Regions from separate parts of the Cupriavidus sp. UYPR2.512 genome, predicted to be linked through region 1. Evidence: predicted binding sites of a transcription regulator. Region 1 holds the regulator's gene; the other holds the start of a gene.
The links. Region 1 encodes FNR, which switches genes on or off when oxygen is low (the NO sensors DNR and NnrR bind a similar motif). Its sites were predicted from a motif close to TTGATNNNNATCAA; they were not measured.

Region 1 (10,343 bases):
GCAGGCCGCCAACCGGGAATCCGCCATGCTGCCGTTCGCGCTGCCTGACGAAACTACGACAACATCGAGCCGGAACACCTAGCCATGAGCGATTTCATTTCCGAATTCTGGAGTTATTACATTGCCGCCATCGCGCTCATCGGCATCGTCTGGTGCGTGTGGCTGTTGTTCTCGCAACGCAAGGTCACCAAGACCGCCGGCGGCACTGAAGACACCGGCCATGTCTGGGACGGTGACCTGCGTGAGCTGAACAACCCGCTGCCGCGCTGGTGGATGTGGATGTTCCTGCTGGCCTGCATCTTCAGCCTGGCCTACCTGGTGCTGTACCCGGGGCTGGGTTCGTATGCCGGTTTGCTGAAGGTCTCCACGCAGGGCGAACTCGCCGCGCATCGCGCAGCGCAGGAGAAGATGCAGAACGAAATCTACGCCAAATACCTGAAGATGGACGTCAAGCAGGTGGCGGCGGATCCGCAGGCGCGCGAGATCGGCCAGCGCCTGTTCCTGAACTACTGCGCACAGTGCCATGGCTCGGACGCACGTGGCAGCCGCGGCTTCCCGAACCTGACGGACAGCGACTGGCTCTATGGCGGCGAACCCGACACCATCCGGCAGACCATCACCAAGGGCCGCAATGGCGTGATGCCGCCGTTTGCCGCGACCATCGACGCCAAGCAGGCGGGCGACGTGGCGCAATACGTGCGCTCGCTGTCGGGGCTGTCGTCGGACCCGATCCGTGCGTCGCGTGGCGAGGGCACCTTCAAGACGACCTGCGTGGCATGCCACGGCGCCGGCGGCAAGGGCAACCAGGCGCTCGGTGCGCCCAACCTGTCGGACAACGTGTGGCTGTATGGCAGCTCGGAAGGCAGCATCGTCGACGCCATCCTGAAGGGTCACAACAACCACATGCCCGCGCATGAGGAGATCCTGACGCCTGAACGCATCCGCATGCTGACGGCCTATGTCTGGGGTTTGTCGAACACCGGGGGCGGAGCCGGGCAATGATCGACGACTCATGTGAGCGGGCGCTGGTGGCTCGCGGGAGAGCATGTCCATGAATGCACCCGGGACCGAAGAAATGGCCCGGGCGGCCGACCTGCAACGGTCGGCCGCTGCGCCGGGCGAGACCTCTGACGAAACGCTCTACGAGGTCCGCCGCAAGATCTACCCGCGCTCGGTGACGGGTGCCTTCTCCAGCTGGCGGGTCTGGCTGGTGATCCTGACCCAGCTGATCTACTACGGCACGCCCTGGCTCCAATGGAATGGCCGCCAGGCCGTGCTGTTTGACCTTGGCGCGCGCAAGTTCTACATTTTCGGGCTGGTGCTGTGGCCGCAGGACGTCATCTACCTGGCGGTGCTGCTGGTGATCTCGGCGCTGGCGCTGTTCCTGTTCACGGCGATCGCGGGACGGCTGTTCTGCGGCTATGCCTGTCCGCAGACGGTCTACACCGAGATCTTCATGTGGATCGAGCGACGGGTCGAAGGCGATCGCATCGCCCGCATCCGGCTCGATGGCGATCCGTGGAGCCTGCGCAAGCTCCGTCTCAAGGCGACCAAGCATTTCCTGTGGGTGCTGATTGCGCTCTGGACCGGCTTTACCTTCATCGGCTATTTCGCGCCGATCCGCGGGCTGGGCGGCGAGGTGCTCAGCCTGTCGCTGGGGCCGTGGCAGTCGTTCTGGATGCTGTTCTACGCGTTCGCCACCTGGGGCAATGCGGGCTTCATGCGCGAACAGGTGTGCAAGTACATGTGTCCGTATGCGCGCTTCCAGAGCGTGATGGTGGATCGCGATACCTATGTCGTGACCTACGACGTCGGCCGCGGCGAGCCGCGCGGCAGCCGATCGCGCAAGACCGACCACCACAAGACGGGGCTTGGTGACTGCGTCAACTGCAGCATCTGCGTGCAGGTGTGCCCGACGGGCATCGATATCCGCGACGGCCTCCAGTACGAGTGCATTGGCTGCGGCGCCTGCATCGACGCCTGCAACCAGGTCATGGACAAGATGGACTACCCGCGCGGCCTGATCCGGTACACCTCGGAAAACGCGATGCGCAAGGCCTTGTCCGCGGCGGCATCGCGCAAGCGCCTGCTGCGTCCGCGCGTCATCATCTATTCCGTGATCTGGGTGGTGCTGCTGGCCGGCTTCATGGCGTCGATCGCGCTGCGCACGCCGCTGAAGGTCGACATCATCCGCGACCGTGGTGCGCTCGGCCGTGAAGTGGAAGGCCGCTGGATCGAGAACGTCTATCGCCTGCAGCTGATCAACACCACCGAAGCGCCGATGAAGATCACCGTGCGCGCCGACAGCGACGAGCTGAAGAACCTGAAGGTGGAGTACGACAAGCAGGCCGAATCGCTGGCGCCGACGTCCAACCGGTTGCTGCCGATCCGGATCCGCGTGCCGATCGAGGCCGCGGCGCAGGGCACGCACAGGATCGACGTGACCGTGACGAGCGAGGGCACGGAGCGGGGGCATGCCGAAATCCGGCAATCCACCAGTTTCATCGTTCCGCGCGATTTGTGAAGCTAGGCAGGCGTAGACGTAGTCGTCAAGATGAAGGGGGCAAGATGAGTCAGCAAGGCAATCCGTGGTGGAAGGAGCCGTGGCCGTGGCTGTTGATGAGCGGCCCGCTGGTTGCGATGGTGGCATGCGGCGTGACGATCTGGCTGGCATCCACGCATCCGGACATGCCGGTGCAGGGTGCAACGCGCCATGGCCTGGTCGTGGAGAAGGCCGATGCCGCGCCGCCCAGGGCTGCTGCAGCGAGGCAGCCATGAGGTTGCGCTGGCTGATGTGGGTACTCTGGCCGGCGTTCCTGATGGCTGGGTTTGCGACCGCAACGGTGTTTTCGGTGGTGGATCCCGGTGACCTGAATTTCTTCGGCCAGCCGATCGAAGCGTCCCGCGAATCGGTCTACACCGTCGGCTTCCTGATGGCCTGGGCGTTCTGCGCGTTGTCCAGCGGACTGACGCTCTACACCATGCCAACGCGGCTCAGCGATACCGACGAACTGGAATGAGCGGACTGGCGTGAGGTCTGCGCTGCCATGGCCGGATGCGGCACTGGCAGCGCTTGGCCGCTTAGCAGGAGCGGGTGTAGAGTTGCTTGATGCCGTCGATGTCCACCAGCTTGACGTGGCGCTGGCGAATCTGGATCAGGCCGGCTTCGGCAAAGCGAGAGAACAGGCGGCTGACGGTTTCGAGCTTCAGGCCCAGGTAGCTGCCGATCTCTTCCCGGCTCATGCGCATCACGAACTCGGACGCCGAATAGCCGCGCGCCGACAGGCGCTCAGAGAGATTGATCAGGAAGGCAGCAAGGCGTTCCTCGGCACGCATTGAGCCCAAGGTCACGAGCATCAGCTGGTCGTGCGTGATTTCCTTGCCCATCAGGCGCAGGAACTGCTGCTGCAGCGACGGCAGGTCTGACGACAGCGTCTGCAGTTCGCTCATCCGGACCACGCAGACTTCGGTATCTTCCAGCGCGACGGCATCGGAGGCGTGCTGCATCTCGCCCAGCCCGTCGAGACCGACGATTTCGCCAGGCAGATGGAAGCCGGTAATCTGCGAGCGGCCGTCTTCAGTGGTGACGTGGGTCTTGAGCGTGCCAAAGCGCACGGCATAGACCGCGGTGAGCGGATCGCCCATGCGATACAGGGTTTCACCCTTGTGCACGCGGATGCGTTCCTGCACCAGCGTGTCCATCTTGGCGAGGTCTTGCTGCGACATGCCAACCGGAAGGCACAACTGCCCCATCGCACAGGTGGAGCAGCGGGGTGACATCTCGGTAATGGGAATGGAGGTAAGCAATTGGAACCTGCTAGAAATGGCAGCGAGGGCGCGATTGGGACATTTTACCGTGCGATGTGATGTGGTAGGGAGTGAGAATTGACATTTGGCGTGCTGATCAGCGTTTTTCTGCTGGCTTTGCTGGGCGGGGTCCACTGCGCCGCCATGTGCGGCGGCGTGGCGCTGGCCGTGGAGCAACGCCGCGGCGCGACGGCGACGATCAGCTTGGTGCCCAGCCGCGCCGCCTGGCTGGGCGAGCTGCTGACAATGCACGTGGGCCGGATTTCGACCTACATGCTGCTTGGTGCCGCGCTCGGCGCGGTCGGCGCCTCGGCGTGGAAGCAGGACTACCTGCCGGTGCAGCGCTGGCTGTTTGGCGCGGGCAGTGTCATGCTGCTGTGGTCGGGCTGGCGGTTGCTGCGCGGCAACACCTTTACCGTCAACTGGCTGGAGCGGCTGGCGGCGCATGCCGGCGCCGCGGTGGCGCGGCGGCTGGACGGCCTGGCAGGTGGCATGCCAGCCTTCATGCGGGCGCGCGGCGGCCTGGCGCGGCGCTATGGCGTGGGCCTGGCATGGGGCCTGGTGCCCTGCGGCATGGTCTATGGGGCGCTTACACTGGCGCTGCTGGCGGGCAACGCGGCGTCTGGGGCACTCGTGATGGGCGTGTTCGGGCTCGGCACACTGCCCAACCTGCTGGTGCTTTCCGGCCTGTCGGGCTACTTGCGTACGCTGTCGCGACGTCGCGGCATGCGCCTGGGGGCCGGCCTGGCGGTGATGGCATTCGGCGCCCTTGGCATTGCCCGAGCGGTGCTGCTGCCACATTCGCTGGCCGAGCATGGGTTCTGCCTGGTGTTCTGAGGCGCCGGCGACACCCGGGCAACGGATGATGGTTGCAGGCGGAGGCGGGAATGCCATACAATCGCCAACATTGCGGTATCGCGCGGTGTAATATGAGCCGCGGTAAGCAGCGGGCGAGCAGCGCCAGGCGGCCTTCATACCAGAAGGCGCGTTCAGGGCAGGGGAAGCGGAAGGTTTTCGATGCCCGTCCCGTCCCCACAGTCCATCCGGTTCAAAAGATCTGGTTCAAAAGTCCGGCTGGCACTGCGGTGTTGGCGATGCCGGCCTTGCTCCCGATACCCGTTTTTCTTGCGTCCGAGGCCTTCAGTTCGCTGACAGCGACGTCCGATGTGCGGACGCGCTACGCAAGAGGTTCGCTGGCCGGCCCATAACGGCATGCGAACGATCTTCTGCCGGAACGGCAACTCGATGCAAAGATAGGGAAGTGCACGGCTTGGATGCAGCAGGTATCCGGCTAGCTGCGCAATGAGATGGCGGTGGCTTTCGCACCGCTGTATCCAAAATCTCCGGTGCCCCGGATTCGTCCGGGAGCAGGTGCAAAGACAGGCTGCACACCATCAACATGAATACCCAAGAGGCGAAGATCGTCCTCGAGACGGCGCTGATCTGCGCGCAGGAACCGTTGCGCGTCAACGATCTGCGGCGGCTGTTTGACGACGACGTCGGCGCAGACACCATCCGCGTGCTGCTTGAGGAACTGCGCCAGGACTGGCGGCCGCGCGGCGTGGAACTGGTGGCCCTGGCCAGCGGCTGGCGCTTCCAGAGCCGCCCGGAAATGCGTGAATACCTCGATCGTCTGAATCCTGAAAAGCCGCCAAAATATTCGCGCGCCGTGATGGAAACGCTGGCAATCATTGCCTACCGGCAGCCGGTGACCCGCGGCGATATCGAGGAAATCCGCGGCGTGACGGTCGGCACGGAAGTCGTCAAGAAGCTTGAGGACCGCAGCTGGATCGAGGTGATCGGACACCGCGACGTGCCGGGCAGGCCGGCGCTGTATGCAACCACCAAGGCATTCCTGGACGATCTTGGCCTGCGCACGCTGGATGAGCTGCCGCCGCTGGAAGATGCCCAGGCGCAGGCGCAGGCAACCCTGCTGGAACAGCAGGCCATCAATTTTGAAGACCTGGCGGCAAACAAGGCGGCCAGCGCCGACGAAGAGGCATTTGCCGACTCCGCCGCGCAGGGCGGGCCGCCCGCAGTGCAGGCGGCGGATGCGGCCGAAGCATCCGTCGCAAACGAAGCCGAGACGACCGACCCGGCCGACGAAGGCGCCAATGGCTCTGACGTGCAGCCGCTGCAAGCTGCAGCCGACGATGCCGCCGAGGCCGCTTCCACCGAACCAGCCGCACCCAATCCGGACGGGGCGCGGGGCGATTTGCCGGACAACGGCACCCCGCCGCACCCGAGCGAGCACGACGAGCGCGTGCCGAACTGAACAACATGCAACATCCGATAGTGAATATCTTGTCTGATTCCGTTGAGCAAGACACCCGCAATGCGGGCGCACCCGCCGATACCGGCGCCGCAGAACCCGGATCGGGCAGCGAAGCTGCGCCGCGCCGCAAGGGGCTGCGCCGCGGGCTGAGGAACCTGGTGGCATCGCGCCGCCAGGCGGCGCAGGACCGTGGCGAGGGCGCCGAAGGCGCCAGCGCCGGCGGCCAGGCCGATGCCGGTGAACCGGGCGCCGCACAGGCGGCGGGCGGTGCGCGCGGTGGCCAGCGCGGCCGCGGCAAGCGCAAGACGGGGCCGGGCGAGGGCGGCCAGAGTAGCCAGGGCGGCCAGGGCGCCAGCAAGGCGGACAAGGTGGACCGCGCGGCCAGGGCCGAAGGCACCGACAAGCCCGAGCAGCCCGGCCGCAAGCGCAAGCCGGTCCAGCGTTCAGGCAAGGCGGCAGTGCCGGGCGAGGCGCAGGGCGCCGGCGCGCGGCAGCAGGGCCGCCGCAAGGACGGCGGCAAGCCGCAGGCGCCCCGCAAGGGCCAGGGCGGCGGGGACAAGACCGCGGCGAGCAGTGAAGACCTGTTCCGCTTTGTGATCTCCGAGCAGTACGACAGCGAAGACACCGTCATCCCGCGCACCAAGGCCAAGCCGGTGCGCGAGCTGTCGGCCGACGACGACGCGCCCAAGCTGCACAAGGTGCTGGCCGAAGGCGGGCTGGGCTCGCGCCGCGAGATGGAAGAACTGATCCTGCAGGGTCGCGTTTCGGTCAACGGCCTGCCGGCCCATATCGGCCAGCGCATCCTGCCGGCGGACCAGGTCCGCGTGAACGGCAAGCTGATCCACCGCAAGGTGTCGACCAAGCCGCCGCGCGTGCTGCTGTACCACAAGCCCGCCGGCGAGATTGTCAGCCAGTCCGATCCGGAAGGCCGTCCGACCGTGTTCGACAGCCTGCCGCGCATCAAGTCCGGCAAGTGGGTCGCGGTGGGCCGCCTGGACTTCAATACCGAAGGCCTGCTGATCTTCACCACCTCGGGTGACATTGCCAACCGCTTCATGCACCCGCGCTATGGCGTGGAGCGCGAGTACGCGGTGCGCACGCTGGGCGAGCTGGCCGAGGCCGACCGCCAGCGCCTGCTGCACGGCATCAAGCTCGATGACGGCGAAGCCAACTTCCTGCGCATTGCCGACGGCGGCGGCGAAGGCGTCAACCAGTGGTACCACGTGGCCCTGACCGAAGGCCGCAACCGTGAAGTGCGCCGCATGTTTGAGGCGGTCGGGCTGACCGTGTCGCGCCTGATCCGCACCCGCTACGGCCAGTTCCTGCTGCCGCGCGGCCTCAAGCGCGGCCGCTGGCAGGAAGTCGAGCCGAATGACGTCAAGGCGCTGATGGCCGGTGTCGGCCTGAAGGTGCCCGGCAAGGGCGAGCAGGCCCCCAAGGGTGCCACCAAGGTGGGCGGGCGCAAGCAGCGCACCGAAGCCGCGATTGCCGGCATGCCGATGCCCACGGGCATGGACGGCCTGCCGCGCTTCGACCAGGGCGGTGCCCGGGGTGGTGGCGGTGGCCGCAGCAGCCAGCCGGATCCGATGAAGACCTCGATGGGCTATATCAGCCACGGTCCCACGTTGCTGACCTCGCACGCGGCCAACCTGGGCGGCGGGCGCGGCACTGGCGCGCGCCAGGGGCGCGGTGGCGCCGGCATGGGCGGCATGGGTGGCATGCGCGGTCAGGGTGGCCAGGGTGGTCTGGGTGGCCAGGGTCAGGGCAAGCCGCGTCGCGGCGGTGGCGAAGCCAACGGCAATGTGATGCCGAAGGCGTCGAAACCGGGTGGTAACCGTTCCCCGCGCGGCGGTAGTGGCGGTGGCGGCGGCAACCGTGGTGGCAGCCGCGGCGGCAACCGATAAGCGCTGCTTGCGGCGTACGGCGGGCTGAATGCCTGCCGGCGCCGGGTTCAGGGCGCGGAAATGTCTGGCTTTTGCGTTTTCGACATAATCCGCGTATAATTCAAGTCTATTCAAAAAGCCATCCTCGTCGAGGATGGGCGAATGATGGGCATTGCGCCCATTTTTTTTTGGTTCGCCCGTTTTTCGGTTCTCTCCGCTGGGGCGGGGGGATGGCGGACAGGCAGGGCTGCAGCAGGGTCGTCCCGGACGGCACCGGCGGGTTTGCCTGCCACGGTGTTGATGGCCATTACTCGGGATAACAGTGCATCTGGCAGATTTGATCGAAACCACCCTAAGCGGCATGGGATATGAGCTGGTCGAGCTCGAGCGTGCCCCGGCCGGATTGCTGCGTGTCTATATCGATCAGCCTGAAACCGGCATTGCCATCGAGGATTGTGAAAAGGTGAGCCGCCAGCTCACCCACGTGTTCACGGTCGAGAACGTGGATTACGAACGCCTCGAGGTCTCGTCACCCGGACTGGACCGGCCGCTGAAGAAGCTGGCCGACTACGTTCGCTTTGCCGGCGTGGAGGTGCGCGTGACGCTGCGCCTGCCCGTCAATGGACAGAAGAACTTCACAGGCATCCTGCGCGAGCCCACCGGCGCGGCGGGCGAGGAGAAGATTGGCCTGGAGTTCGAGGGCAAAGATGGCCCGGCGCTGCTGGAATTTGCCGTATCCGATGTCGACAAGGCACGCCTGGTGCCGGTGATCGACTTCAAAGGAAATCAAAGAAAAGGGAACAAGCAATGAGCCGCGAAGTTCTGTTGCTCGTCGATGCGCTTGCGCGTGAGAAGAACGTCGACAAGGATGTGGTATTCGGTGCCCTGGAGGCGGCGCTCGCCTCGGCCACCAAGAAGCGTTTCGAGGAAGACGTGGATATCCGTGTCGCGATCGATCGCGAGTCGGGCGAGCATGAAACCTTCCGCCGCTGGCTGGTCGTTCCCGACGAGCTGGGCCTGCAAGAGCCGGACAAGCAGATCCTGCTGTTCGAGGCCCGCGATGAAAACCCCAGCATCGAGCTGGGTGATTTTATCGAGCAGCAGATCGAGTCGGTCGAGTTCGGCCGCATCGGTGCGCAGGCTGCCAAGCAGGTGATCCTGCAGCGCATCCGCGACGCCGAGCGCGAGCAGATCCTGAACGACTACCTGGATCGCGGCGAGAAGATCATGACCGGCACGGTCAAGCGCGCCGACAAGAAGGGCCTGATCGTCGAGTCCGGCCGCGTGGAAGCGCTGCTGGCCCGCGACCAGATCATCCCCAAGGAAAACCTGCGCACCGGTGACCGCGTGCGTGCGTATATCCTGAATGTGGACCGCGCCGCGCGCGGCCCGCAGATTGAACTGTCGCGCACCGCGCCTGAGTTCCTGATCAAGCTCTTCGAGAACGAAGTGCCGGAAATGGAGCAGGGCCTGCTGGAGATCAAGGCGGCTGCCCGTGATCCGGGCGTGCGTGCCAAGATTGCCGTGGTGGCGCATGACAAGCGCATCGACCCGATCGGCACCTGCGTGGGCGTGCGTGGCACGCGCGTCACCGCGGTGCGTAACGAGATCGGCGGCGAGGCCGTGGACATCGTGCTGTGGTCGGAAGACCCGGCGCAATTTGTGATCGGCGCGCTGGCGCCGGCGCAGGTGCAGTCGATCGTTGTGGATGAAGAGAAGCACAGCATGGACGTGGTGGTCGACGAGGAAAACCTCGCGGTCTCCATCGGCCGCAGTGGTCAGAACGTGCGCCTGGCGTCCGAGCTGACCGGCTGGCAGATCAACATCATGACGCAGGAAGAGTCGGCGCAGAAGCAGGCCGAAGAGAGCGATGTCGTGCGCAAGCTGTTCATGTCCAAGCTGGACGTGGATGAGGAAGTTGCCGACATCCTGATCGAGGAAGGCTTCTCCACGCTGGAAGAAGTGGCTTATGTCCCCATCAGTGAAATGATGGAGATCGAGGCCTTTGACGAAGACACCGTCAACGAGCTGCGCAATCGCGCGCGTGATGCGCTCCTGACGATGGAACTGGCCCGGGAAGAAAAGGTGGAAGAGGTGTCGCAGGATCTGCGCTCGCTCGACGGCCTCAACCCGGAACTGATCGGCAAGCTGGCCGAAGGCGATATCCATACGCGTGACGACCTGGCCGAACTGGCCGTGGACGAGCTGGTCGAGATGACCGGTGTCAGCGAGGATGAAGCCAAGTCGCTGATCATGAAAGCACGGGAACATTGGTTCAACTGAGGGACACGGCCGGGCCGGCCTACACCTGGCCCGGGCGCGCTTTCCGCAACGATTTGTCCCGACGTAGAAACCAAGCATTGAAAGGGTTTGAATGG
Region 2 (10,343 bases), on a different contig from region 1:
TCCGGCCGGGCATGGTGGTGATCTGCGGCGACAGCCATACCACCACCTACGGCGCGCTCGGCGCGCTGGGCTTCGGCATCGGCACCTCCGAGGTCGAGCATGTGCTGGCCACCCAGACGCTGGTCTACCGGATGGCCAGGACCATGCGCATCCGCGTGGACGGCAAGCTTGCCGCCGGCACCACCGCCAAGGACCTGATCCTCAGGATCATTGGCGCGATCGGCGCACAAGGTGCGCGCGGCTATGTCGTGGAGTACTGCGGATCTGCGATCCGCGACCTGAGCGTCGAAGCCCGCTTCACGCTGTGCAACATGACCGTGGAAGCCGCGGCGCGCGGCGCGCTGATCGCGCCCGATGCAGTCGCCACCGACTATGTGCTGCGCCGCGCCGTGGATATTGAAGGTCCGCAGCGCGACGCCGCGCTCAGCTACTGGGCAACGCTCCAAAGCGATGCGGACGCCGTGTTCGACCTGGATTTCATGTTCGACGCAAGCGAGATCGAGCCCTACGTCACCTGGGGCACCAGCCCGGACCAGGTGCTGCCGGTTTCCGGCCAGATCCCGTTCCCGGAAGACCAGCCCGACGAGGCCCAGCAGCGCTCGGTCGAGCGCGCGCTGGCGTACACGCACCTGCAGCCGGGCGCCACGCTGGCAGGCACGCCGATCCAGCACGTCTTCATCGGCTCCTGCACCAACGGCCGCATCGAAGACCTGCGCGCGGTGGCCAGCGTGGTGCGCGGCCGCAAGGTCGCTGCAGGGGTCCGGGCCATGGTCGTGCCCGGGTCTGGCGCGGTCAAGGCCCAGGCCGAGCGCGAGGGCCTGGCCGAAGTCCTTACCGCCGCCGGCTTCGAATGGCGGCAACCGGGCTGCTCGATGTGCCTGGCCATGAACGACGACGTGCTCGCCGACGGCGTACGCTGTGCTTCCACCACCAACCGCAATTTCGAGGGCCGGCAGGGACGCGGTGCCATCACCCACCTGATGAGCCCGGCCATGGCCGCCGCGGCAGCGGTCACCGGCGTCATCACCGACGTCCGCAAGCTGGAGATCACCCATGTCTGAAAACACCTGCATCGCCGGCAAAGGCGCCGCCCTGCGCTTTGAGAACCTCGATACCGACCAGATCATCCCCAAGCAGTTCCTGCGCGGGATCGACAAGGCCGGGCTGTCCGAAGGCATTCTCTACGACCACCGCTTCGATGCCAGCGGCGCGCCGCGCCCTGGCTTCGTGCTGAACCGGCCCGAGTACGCCGGCACCAGCATCCTGGTGAGCGGCGCCAACTTCGGCTGCGGCTCCAGCCGCGAGCACGCCGTCTGGGGCCTGCAGCAATTCGGCATCCGCGCGGTGATTGCGCCGAGCTTCGGCGAGATCTTCTATTCGAATGCGATGAACAACCGCCTGCTGCTGGTGATGCTGCCGCGCGAGGTGATCGAGCCATTGATGAACGACGTGGATGCGGACCCGGGCAACACCATCAGCATCGATGTCGAGGCGATGCGCGTGCGCACTCCCTCGGGCGACTACGCCTTCGACCTGTCGGCACGGCACCGCCGCATGTTTATCGAAGGGCTGGACATGATCGGCCTGTCGCTGCGGCAGCGCGGCGAGATCGAGCAGTTCATCCGGCAGTACCAGGGCGCGTTCCCGTGGACAACGAACGTGGCCAGGCGCACGCGCGACCGCCTGGGCGCGACCTGAAGCATAGCTTAACGACAAGCATCAACCACCCCACACTTCGTTCCCGCACCACCGCCGCCGTTTGATGCCAGTCAATTCCATGTCGTCAGTGTGTCCGCATGATCCCCACATGACGACAGGTACCCGCCACGCAGGCATGGGCACCGCGAAACCGCTTTCCTCACCGCTGATCCACGGCACCCATGAAAGCAAAAAACTGGCTGTACCCGGCAATCGCGGCATTGCCGCTCTCACTCTGGCTCGGGCTGCCGCATGCAGCCACCAAGACGGCCACCAAGGCAGAACCGAAGGCGGAACAGAAAGCCGCCATCCCCACCCTCACTGCCGCTGAGTTCGACCACGCCCGGCAGATCTACTTCGAACGCTGCGCCGGCTGTCACGGCGTGCTGCGCAAGGGCGCGACCGGCAAGGCGCTGACGCCGGACATCACCCGCGCGCGCGGCACCGAGTACCTGAAGACCTTCATCAAGTACGGCAGCCCCGCCGGCATGCCGAACTGGGGCACCTCGGGCGATCTCTCCGACCCGGAAGTCGACTTGATGGCGCGCTATATCCAGCTCGACCCGCCGACCCCGCCCGAGTACTCGCTGGCCGATATCGAGAAAAGCCGCAAGGACATCCTGCCGGTGGCCCAGCGCCCGACCAGGAAGATGAACCAGTACAACCTGGACAACCTCTTCTCGGTCACGCTGCGCGATGCCGGCGAGGTGGCGCTGATCGACGGCGACAGCAAGCAGATCATCAATATCGTCAAGACCGGCTACGCGGTGCATATCTCGCGCATGTCGGCGTCCGGGCGCTACCTGTACGTGATCGGCCGCGACGCGCGGCTGGACCTGATCGACTTGTGGCTGCCCAAGCCGGATATCGTCGCGGAAGTGAAGGTCGGCATGGAGGCGCGCTCGGTCGAGACCTCCAAGTACAAGGGCTATGAAGACAAGTACGCCGTGGCCGGCTCCTACTGGCCGCCGCAGTACGTGATCATGGAAGGCGACACGCTCAAGCCGCTCAAGGTGGTCTCCACGCGCGGCATGACCGTGGACAACGAATACCACCCCGAGCCGCGCGTGGCGGCCATCGTCGCCAGCCACTTCCATCCTGAGTTCGTGATCAACGCCAAGGAGACCGGCAAGATCCTGATGGTCAACTACTCGGACCTGTCCAACCTGAAGACCACCACCATCGATTCGGCCAAATTCCTGCATGACGGCGGCTTCGACGCCACCGGCCGCTACTTCCTGGTGGCCGCCAATGCGTCCGACAAGATCGCCGTGGTCGACACCAGGGACGACAAGCTGGCCGCGCTGATCAACGTGGGCAAGACCCCGCACCCGGGGCGCGGTGCCAACTTCACGCATCCGAAGTTCGGCCCGGTCTGGGCCACCAGCCACCTTGGCGACGAGACCATCAGCCTGATCGGCACCGATCCGGCCGGACACCCGGCGCAGGCGTGGAAGGTGGTGCAGACCATCAAGGGCCAGGGCGGGGGCTCGCTCTTCATCAAGACCCACCCGAAGTCGTCCAACCTGTGGGTCGACACGCCGCTGAACCCTGACGCCAGGCTCAACCAGTCGGTGGCGGTGTTCGACACGCGCAACCTGGAAGCCGGCTTCAAGGTGCTGCCGATCGCTGAATGGGCAGACCTGAAGGGCGCGGGCGCCAGGCGCGTGGTGCAGGCGGAGTACAACAAGGCCGGCGACGAGGTCTGGTTCTCGGTCTGGGGCACCAAGGACGGCGAGTCCGCGCTGGTGGTGGTCGATGACAAGACCCGCACGCTCAAGACCGTGATCAAGGACAAGCGCCTGGTCACCCCAACCGGCAAGTTCAACGCCTACAACACGCAGCACGACGTGTACTGAGCCGCGCCACCATGCGTAATCAAATCGCCTGGCGACGCGCGGCACTGGCCGGGCTGGCCGCGGCCTGGCTGGGCGCGGCGCCCTGCGCGGCGGCCCAGCCCACCGCTGCCCGGCAGGCGCAGCTTGCGCACTGGCTGCGCGACGACTGCGGCGCCTGCCACGGCATGACGCTGCGCGGCGGGCTGGGCCCGCCGCTGACGCGCGAGGCACTGTCCGGCAAGCCGCCCGAGGGCCTGGCCGCCACCGTGCTGTATGGCCGCCCCGGCACCGCGATGCCGCCCTGGCAACCCTTCATGACGCAGGATGAAGCCCTATGGCTGATCGATCGACTGCAGGCCGGCAAGCCCCCGGCCGCCCCGGCGCAAGGCAACTGATCCGCGGCCTGGCCGCGGCCTTGTGCGCCACCCTTGGCGCCGCGCTGGTGGCCGGTTGTGCCAGCGCCGTGCGCGGCACCGGCGACCTGGGCGTGGTGGTTGAGCGCGCCGCCGGGCGGCTGCAGATTGTCGAGACCACCGGCATGACCCGGCTGGCAACGGTGGATGGGCTCGGCGACTTGTCCCACGCCAGCGTGGTGTTCTCGCGCGACGCACGCTACGCCTATGTCTTCGGCCGCGACGGCGGCCTGACGCGCGTGGACCTGCTCAGCGCCCGCATCACCCACCGCGTGCTGCAGGCGGGTAACAGCATCGGCGGCGCGATCTCGCAGGATGGGCGCGTGGTGGCGGCGCAGAACTACGCGCCCGGCGGCATCCGCTTGTTCGATGCCCGGACGCTTGAGCCGCTGGCGCAGCTGCCGGCCATCGGCAATGACGGCCGCCGCGCCAAGGTGGTGGGCCTGGCCGACCTGCCCGGCCGCCGCTTTGCCGCCAGCCTGTTCGAATCCGGCGAGATCTGGATCATCGACGCCAGCGATCCGCGCCAGCCGCAGCTGACACGCCTGCCCGCCGGCCGCGAGCCGTACGACGGACTGGTCACGCCCGATGGCCGCTGGTACCTGGCCGGCCTGTTCGGCGAGGACGGCCTGGCGCTGGTCGACCTGTGGCAGGTGCCGCCGCAGTCGCGCCGCGTGCTCCCCGGCTATGGCCGCGGCAGCGCGCCGCTGCCGGTCTACAAGATGCCGCACCTGCGCGGCTGGGCCATGGCCCAGGGCATGGCCTGGCTGCCGGCGATCGGCCGTCATGAGGTGCTGGTGGCCGACCCCGCCAACGGCTGGCAGCAGGCCGCGCACGTGCCGCTGGCCGGCCAGCCGGTCTTTGTGATGGCACGTCCCGACGGGCGCCAGGTCTGGGTCAACTTCGCCTTCCCCCACAACGACACGGTGCAGGTGATCGATACCGCCACGCGCCAGGTGGTGCGCACGCTGCATCCCTGCCGCGGCGTGCTGCATATGGAATTCACGCCCAAGGGCGAGGCGCTGTGGCTGTCCTGCCGCGACGACAACCGCGTCGAGGTCTACGACACGGCCAGCCTGGCGCGCATTGCCACGCTGCCCGCCGACAACCCCAGCGGCATCTTCTTCACCGTGCGCGCGCAACGGTTCGGCATGTAAGGGCACCATGTACGATGAACTGAACCTCTACGACACCCTGCAGCGCGATTTCCCGCTGCAGCCGCGGCCCTACCAGGCCCTGGCCGGCAATCTCGGCCTGTCTGAGCACACGCTGCTGAGCCTGCTGGCGCGCGACCTGGGCAGCGGGCGCATCAGCCGCGTCGGCGCGGTGTTCGCGCCCAACGTGATCGGCGTCAGCACGCTGGCCGCGCTGTCCGTGCCGCCGGCCCAGCTGGACCGCGTGGCAGCGCGCGTCAGCGCCTGCGCGGCGGTCAGCCACAACTATGCACGCAGCGGCCACCCGTACAACCTGTGGTTCGTCGCGGGCGCGCGCGAGCGCCGCATGCTCGACGGCACGCTGGCGTCGATCGGGGACATGACCGGCCTGGCGCCGCTGGACCTGCCCATGGCCCGCGAGTATCACATCGACCTCGGCTTCCCGCTCGCGCGCCCGGGCAGGGCACGCGCCCGCCGCGCCAGCGCGGCCGCTCCCGCCGTGCCTGTCACCCTGGACGATGACGACTGGCGCCTGGTGGCAGCACTGGAAACCGGCCTGCCGCTGACGCCGCGCCCGTTCCACGCACTGGCAGCGCAAGCGCGGATGCCGATGCCGCAGGTCCTGGAGCGGCTGGCGCGCTGGTCCGCGCAAGGCGTGATCCGGCGCCTGGGCGTGGTGCTGCAGCATGGACGCTTCGGCTTCCGCCACAACGCCATGTGCGTGTGGGACGTGCCTGACGCGCACGTGGACGTCATCGGCATGCGGCTGGCCCGGCACGCGCGCGTGACCCTGTGCTACCGCCGCGTGCGCCGGCTGCCCGACTGGCCCTACAACCTGTTTGCGATGGTCCATGCGCGCAATGCGCAGGACCTTCAGCCCGCGCTGGCACGTGTCCAAGCCACCGCCGGGCTGGAACATGCGCCCGGGACCGTGCTGGTCGGCACGCGCTGCTACAAGCAGCGCGGCACGCGCTACGCCATGCAGGTGTCGGCATGACCAGTGCAATCGCGGCACTCGACCCACTCGGCCCGCTCGACCGCCGCATCATCAACGCGCTGCAGCGCGGCCTGCCACTGGTGCCGCATCCGTATGCCGAAGCCGCGTCGGCGCTTGGCATCACCGAGGCTGAACTGCTGGAGCGGCTGCACGCGCTGCTTGCCGCAGGCGTGCTGACGCGCTTCGGCCCGCTGTACCAGATCGAGCGCGCGGGCGGAAGCTTCGTGCTGTGCGCCTGCCATGCGCCCGCCGAACGGATGGAAGCCGTGATCGCCGCCATCAACACGCACCCCGAGGTCGCCCACCACTATGCGCGCACCCATCACCTGAACCTGTGGTTCGTGCTGGCGGTGGCGAGGCCGGAGGATGTCGCGCCGGTGCTCGCGCGCATTGCCGCGGCGGCGGGCGTCGAGATCCTGCCGTTCCCGAAGGAACGGGAGTTCTTCGTCAACCTCTACCTGTCCGCCTGATGTCCGGGCCTGTCGATGCCGTCGACCTGGCGCTGATCCGCGCCACGCAAGCCGGCCTGCCGCTGGTGCCGGCGCCCTACGCGGCAGTGGCCGGCGCACTCGGCCTGACTGAGCACGAAGTGATCACGCGGCTGGCCGCGATGCAGGCGCACGGCGTGCTGCGCCGTATCGGCGCCGTGCCCAACCACTACCGGCTGGGCTGGCGCGCCAACGGCATGACCGTGTGGGACGTGGACGATGCGTGCATTGACACGCTGGGCGAACGCATCGGCGCCCTGCCCTTCGTCAGCCATTGCTATCGCCGTCCGCGCCACTTGCCGCATTGGCCCTACAACCTGTTCGCGATGGTCCATGCGCGCTCCCGTGAAGACGCCGCGCCGCAGGTCGCCGTGATTGCGGCACTGCTTGGCGACGCCTGCCGCGCGCACGACGTGCTGTGGTCCACCCGTATCCTCAAGAAAACCGGGCTGCGCCTGCCGCCGCCCGGCCCAGACCAATAGGAAACCCCGCCCATGTTCCGCCTGTCCCGCTTCATGGAAGCCCTGCGCGATGCCGGCCCGGTGCCGCCGCCGCGCAAGCCCGCCGGCCCGGTGGTGATCTGGAACCTGATCCGCCGCTGCAACCTCAACTGCCGGCACTGCTATGCCACCTCCGCCGACACCGACTTCAAGGGCGAGCTGGACACCGCCGAGGCGCTGAACGTGCTCGAGCAGTTGCGCGATGCGCGCGTGCCCGCGCTGATCCTGTCCGGGGGCGAACCGCTGCTGCGGCCAGACCTGTACGAGATTGCCGCACGGGCGCGCGCGCTCGGCTTCCACCTGTCGCTGTCGTCCAACGGCACGCTGCTTGATGCGGGGCATGCGGCCCGGCTCGCGGCAGCGGGCTTCGACTACGTCGGTGTCAGCCTGGACGGCTTGCCGGCCACGCACGACCGGTTCCGGCGCAGCGACGGCGCCTTCGCGCAGGCGCTGGCGGGCCTGCGCGCCGCGCGCGCGGCCGGCCTGCGCGTGGGTGTGCGCATGACTCTGACAGAAGCCAACGCGGCGCAACTGCCCGACCTGGTGGCGCTGACCGAGCGCGAAGGCATCGACAAGTTCTACCTGTCGCACTTCAACTATGCTGGCCGTGCGCGTAGCCATCGCACCGAAGACGCGCACCATGCGCGCACCCGCGCCGCGCTCGACTGGCTGTTCGACCACGTCTGGCAGCGCGCGCAGCAGGGCCATGCCGGCGACTTCGTCACCGGCAACAACGATGCGGACGGCGTGTACCTGCTGTACTGGATTGCCAGGCGCTTGCCGCATCGCCTGGCCGATATGCGCCAGCGGCTGGAACACTGGGGCGGCAACGCCACCGGGGTCGGCGTGGCCAATATCGACAACCTGGGCAATGTCCATCCCGACACGATGTGGTGGCACGTGACCGTGAGCAATGTGCGCGATCGGCCGTTCGGCGAGATCTGGGCCAGCCGCGCCGATCCGCTGATGGCGGGCCTGGCCAGCACGCCACGTCCGTTGCAGGGGCGTTGCGCCGGCTGCGCCTGTCGCGCCATCTGCAACGGCAATACCCGTGTGCGCGCCTTTGCGCTGACAGGCAACGCCTGGGCGGAAGACCCGGGCTGCTACCTGAGCGATGCCGAGATCGCGCACGCGCCGGGCACGGAGGTCGCGGCATGAAGACCGTGCTCGGATGGCTGGCCGCCCTGGCCTTTGCCTGCGCCACGCAAGCCGCAATGGCCGCCGACCCCGCAGCGGTCTACGGCCAGCACTGCGCCGCCTGCCATGGCGCCGACCGCCTCGGCGCCATGGGCCCCGCGCTGCTGCCGGAAAGCCTGGAGCGCCTGCGCGCGAGCGAACTTGACCAGGTGCTGCACGATGGCCGCGCCGCCACCCAGATGCCGGCGTTCGCCGGCACGCTGGCCGAACCCGACTTGCAGGCGCTGGCGCGCTGGCTGCGCACGGCGCCCACAGCCATGCCGCAGTGGCACGCGGAGGCCATCCGCGCCAGCCATATCGTCCACCACGCCCCCGGCAGCCTGCCGGCGCGGCCAGTGTTCGGCGCCGATCCGCAGAACCTGTTCGTGGCGGTGGAGGCCGGCAGCCATCATATGACAGTGCTGGACGGAGACCGGCTGGCACCGGTCCATCGCTTTGCCACCCGCTTTGCGCTGCACGGCGCGGCCCCAAGTTCAGCCGCGACGGCCGCTATGTCTACATGGCCAGCCGCGATGGCTGGGTCAGCAAGTACGACCTGTGGAACCTGGCCTATGTGGCGGAGATCCGGGTCGGCGTGAACACGCGCAATGTCGCCGTCAGCGACGACGGCCGCTGGGTGCTGGCCGGCAATACGCTGCCGCGCACGCTGGTGCTGCTCCATGCCGAAGACCTGTCGCTGGCGCGGGTGATCGACGTTAAGGGGCGGGATGGCGAGGCCTCGCGCGTCTCCGCCGTCTACGACGCCGCGCCGCGCCGCAGCTTTATTGCCGCGCTGAAGGACATCGCCGAAGTCTGGGAGATGCCGTATGCCGATGCGGCCGGCGCGCCACTGCCCGCGCTGGCACCGCGCGTGGTGGTGCTCGATGATGTGCTCGACGATTTCTTCTTCGACCAATCCTACCGCCACATCCTGGGCGCCTCGCGCCGCGGCGGCGGACAGGTGATCGACCTGCAGCAGGGCCGCAAGGTCGCGGCGCTTGCACTTGGCGGCATGCCGCATCTTGGCAGCGGCATCACCTGGCAGCGCGATGGCCGTGAAGTGATGGCCTCGCCCGACCTTGGGCAAGGCCGCATCACCGTGATCGACATGCAGGACTGGCACACGGTCGCCACCATACCAGCCAACGGTCCGGGCTTCTTCCTGCGCAGCCATGAAAACACCCCCTACGCGTGGGCCGACGCCATGATGAGCCCAAAGCGCGACACCCTGCAGGTGGTCGGCAGCGTTACGCCGAGCCCGGGGCGCACTGCTGCCCACGTCGAATTCACGCGCGACGGGCGCTACGCGCTGGTCAGCCTGATGGAGCGCGACGGCGCCATCGTGGTCTACGACGCCGCCACCTTGCGGGAGGTCAGGCGCCTGCCGATGGACAACCCCATCGGCAAATACAACGTCTTCAACAAGACCACGCGCTCGGCCGGCACCAGCCACTGAGCCGGCGTGGTGATGCCCCATTGCAGGAGCCCAAGATGAACTTACCCCTGAAACCCGGCAAGGTCTGGCTGGTCGGCGTCGGCCCGGGCAGCCCGGATCTGGTCACGGTACGCGCCATGCGCGCGCTGGCCGCGGCCGAGGTCTGGCTGGTCGATGACCTGGTCGCGGCGGAGATGTCCTGCTATGCCAGTCCCGGCACCCATGTGGAGTGGGTCGGCAAGCGCGGCGGGCGCTGCTCGGTCAGCCAGGAACGCATCCAGCAGCTGACGCTGCAGCATGCGCTGGCCGGCCGCACCGTGGCGCGCGTCAAGGGCGGCGATCCGCTGCTGTTCGGGCGCGGCGGCGAAGAAGCCGCCTTCCTGCGCGGCCACGGTGTGGCCGTCGAGATCATCAATGGCATCAGCAGCGGCATGGCCGCCGCGCAGGCTCTGGGGATTGCGCTGACGCACCGCGCGCACTGCCACGGCGTGACCTTCGTGACCGGCCATACCAGCGCGCACGGCTCGCCCGACTGGCAGGCGCTGGTGCGTGGCGGCACCACGCTGGTGATCTATATGGGCATGAGCCGGATCGCGGCGATCCGCGACGGCTTGCTGGAGGCGGGGATGCACAGTGACATGCCG

Region 2: the regulator FNR is predicted to act here: its motif matches at 1,760-1,773, upstream of A3A5_RS0100170 (nitrite reductase).

What each region holds. Positions count from the first base shown of each region.
Region 1 covers NZ_KB902853.1:88,008-98,350, reverse strand. The annotation lists gene A3A5_RS0103145 (cytochrome oxidase) at 1-82, shown strand, start outside; gene ccoP (cytochrome-c oxidase, cbb3-type subunit III) at 85-1,002, shown strand; gene ccoG (cytochrome c oxidase accessory protein CcoG) at 1,052-2,524, shown strand; gene A3A5_RS0103130 (membrane protein) at 2,569-2,778, shown strand; gene A3A5_RS0103125 (hypothetical protein) at 2,775-3,020, shown strand; gene fnr (fumarate/nitrate reduction transcriptional regulator Fnr) at 3,082-3,807, opposite strand; gene A3A5_RS0103115 (sulfite exporter TauE/SafE family protein) at 3,886-4,644, shown strand; gene scpB (SMC-Scp complex subunit ScpB) at 5,207-6,082, shown strand; gene rluB (23S rRNA pseudouridine(2605) synthase RluB) at 6,088-7,986, shown strand; gene rimP (ribosome maturation factor RimP) at 8,288-8,776, shown strand; gene nusA (transcription termination factor NusA) at 8,773-10,248, shown strand; gene infB (translation initiation factor IF-2) at 10,340-10,343, shown strand, end outside.
Region 2 covers NZ_KB902852.1:23,735-34,077, reverse strand. The annotation lists gene leuC (3-isopropylmalate dehydratase large subunit) at 1-1,061, shown strand, start outside; gene leuD (3-isopropylmalate dehydratase small subunit) at 1,054-1,698, shown strand; gene A3A5_RS0100170 (nitrite reductase) at 1,881-3,557, shown strand; gene A3A5_RS0100165 (cytochrome c) at 3,569-3,931, shown strand; gene A3A5_RS0100160 (cytochrome D1 domain-containing protein) at 3,871-5,106, shown strand; gene A3A5_RS0100155 (Lrp/AsnC family transcriptional regulator) at 5,114-6,100, shown strand; gene A3A5_RS0100150 (Lrp/AsnC family transcriptional regulator) at 6,097-6,570, shown strand; gene A3A5_RS0100145 (AsnC family transcriptional regulator) at 6,570-7,070, shown strand; gene nirJ (heme d1 biosynthesis radical SAM protein NirJ) at 7,083-8,246, shown strand; partial or broken gene A3A5_RS37430 (cytochrome D1 domain-containing protein) at 8,243-9,720, shown strand; gene cobA (uroporphyrinogen-III C-methyltransferase) at 9,756-10,343, shown strand, end outside.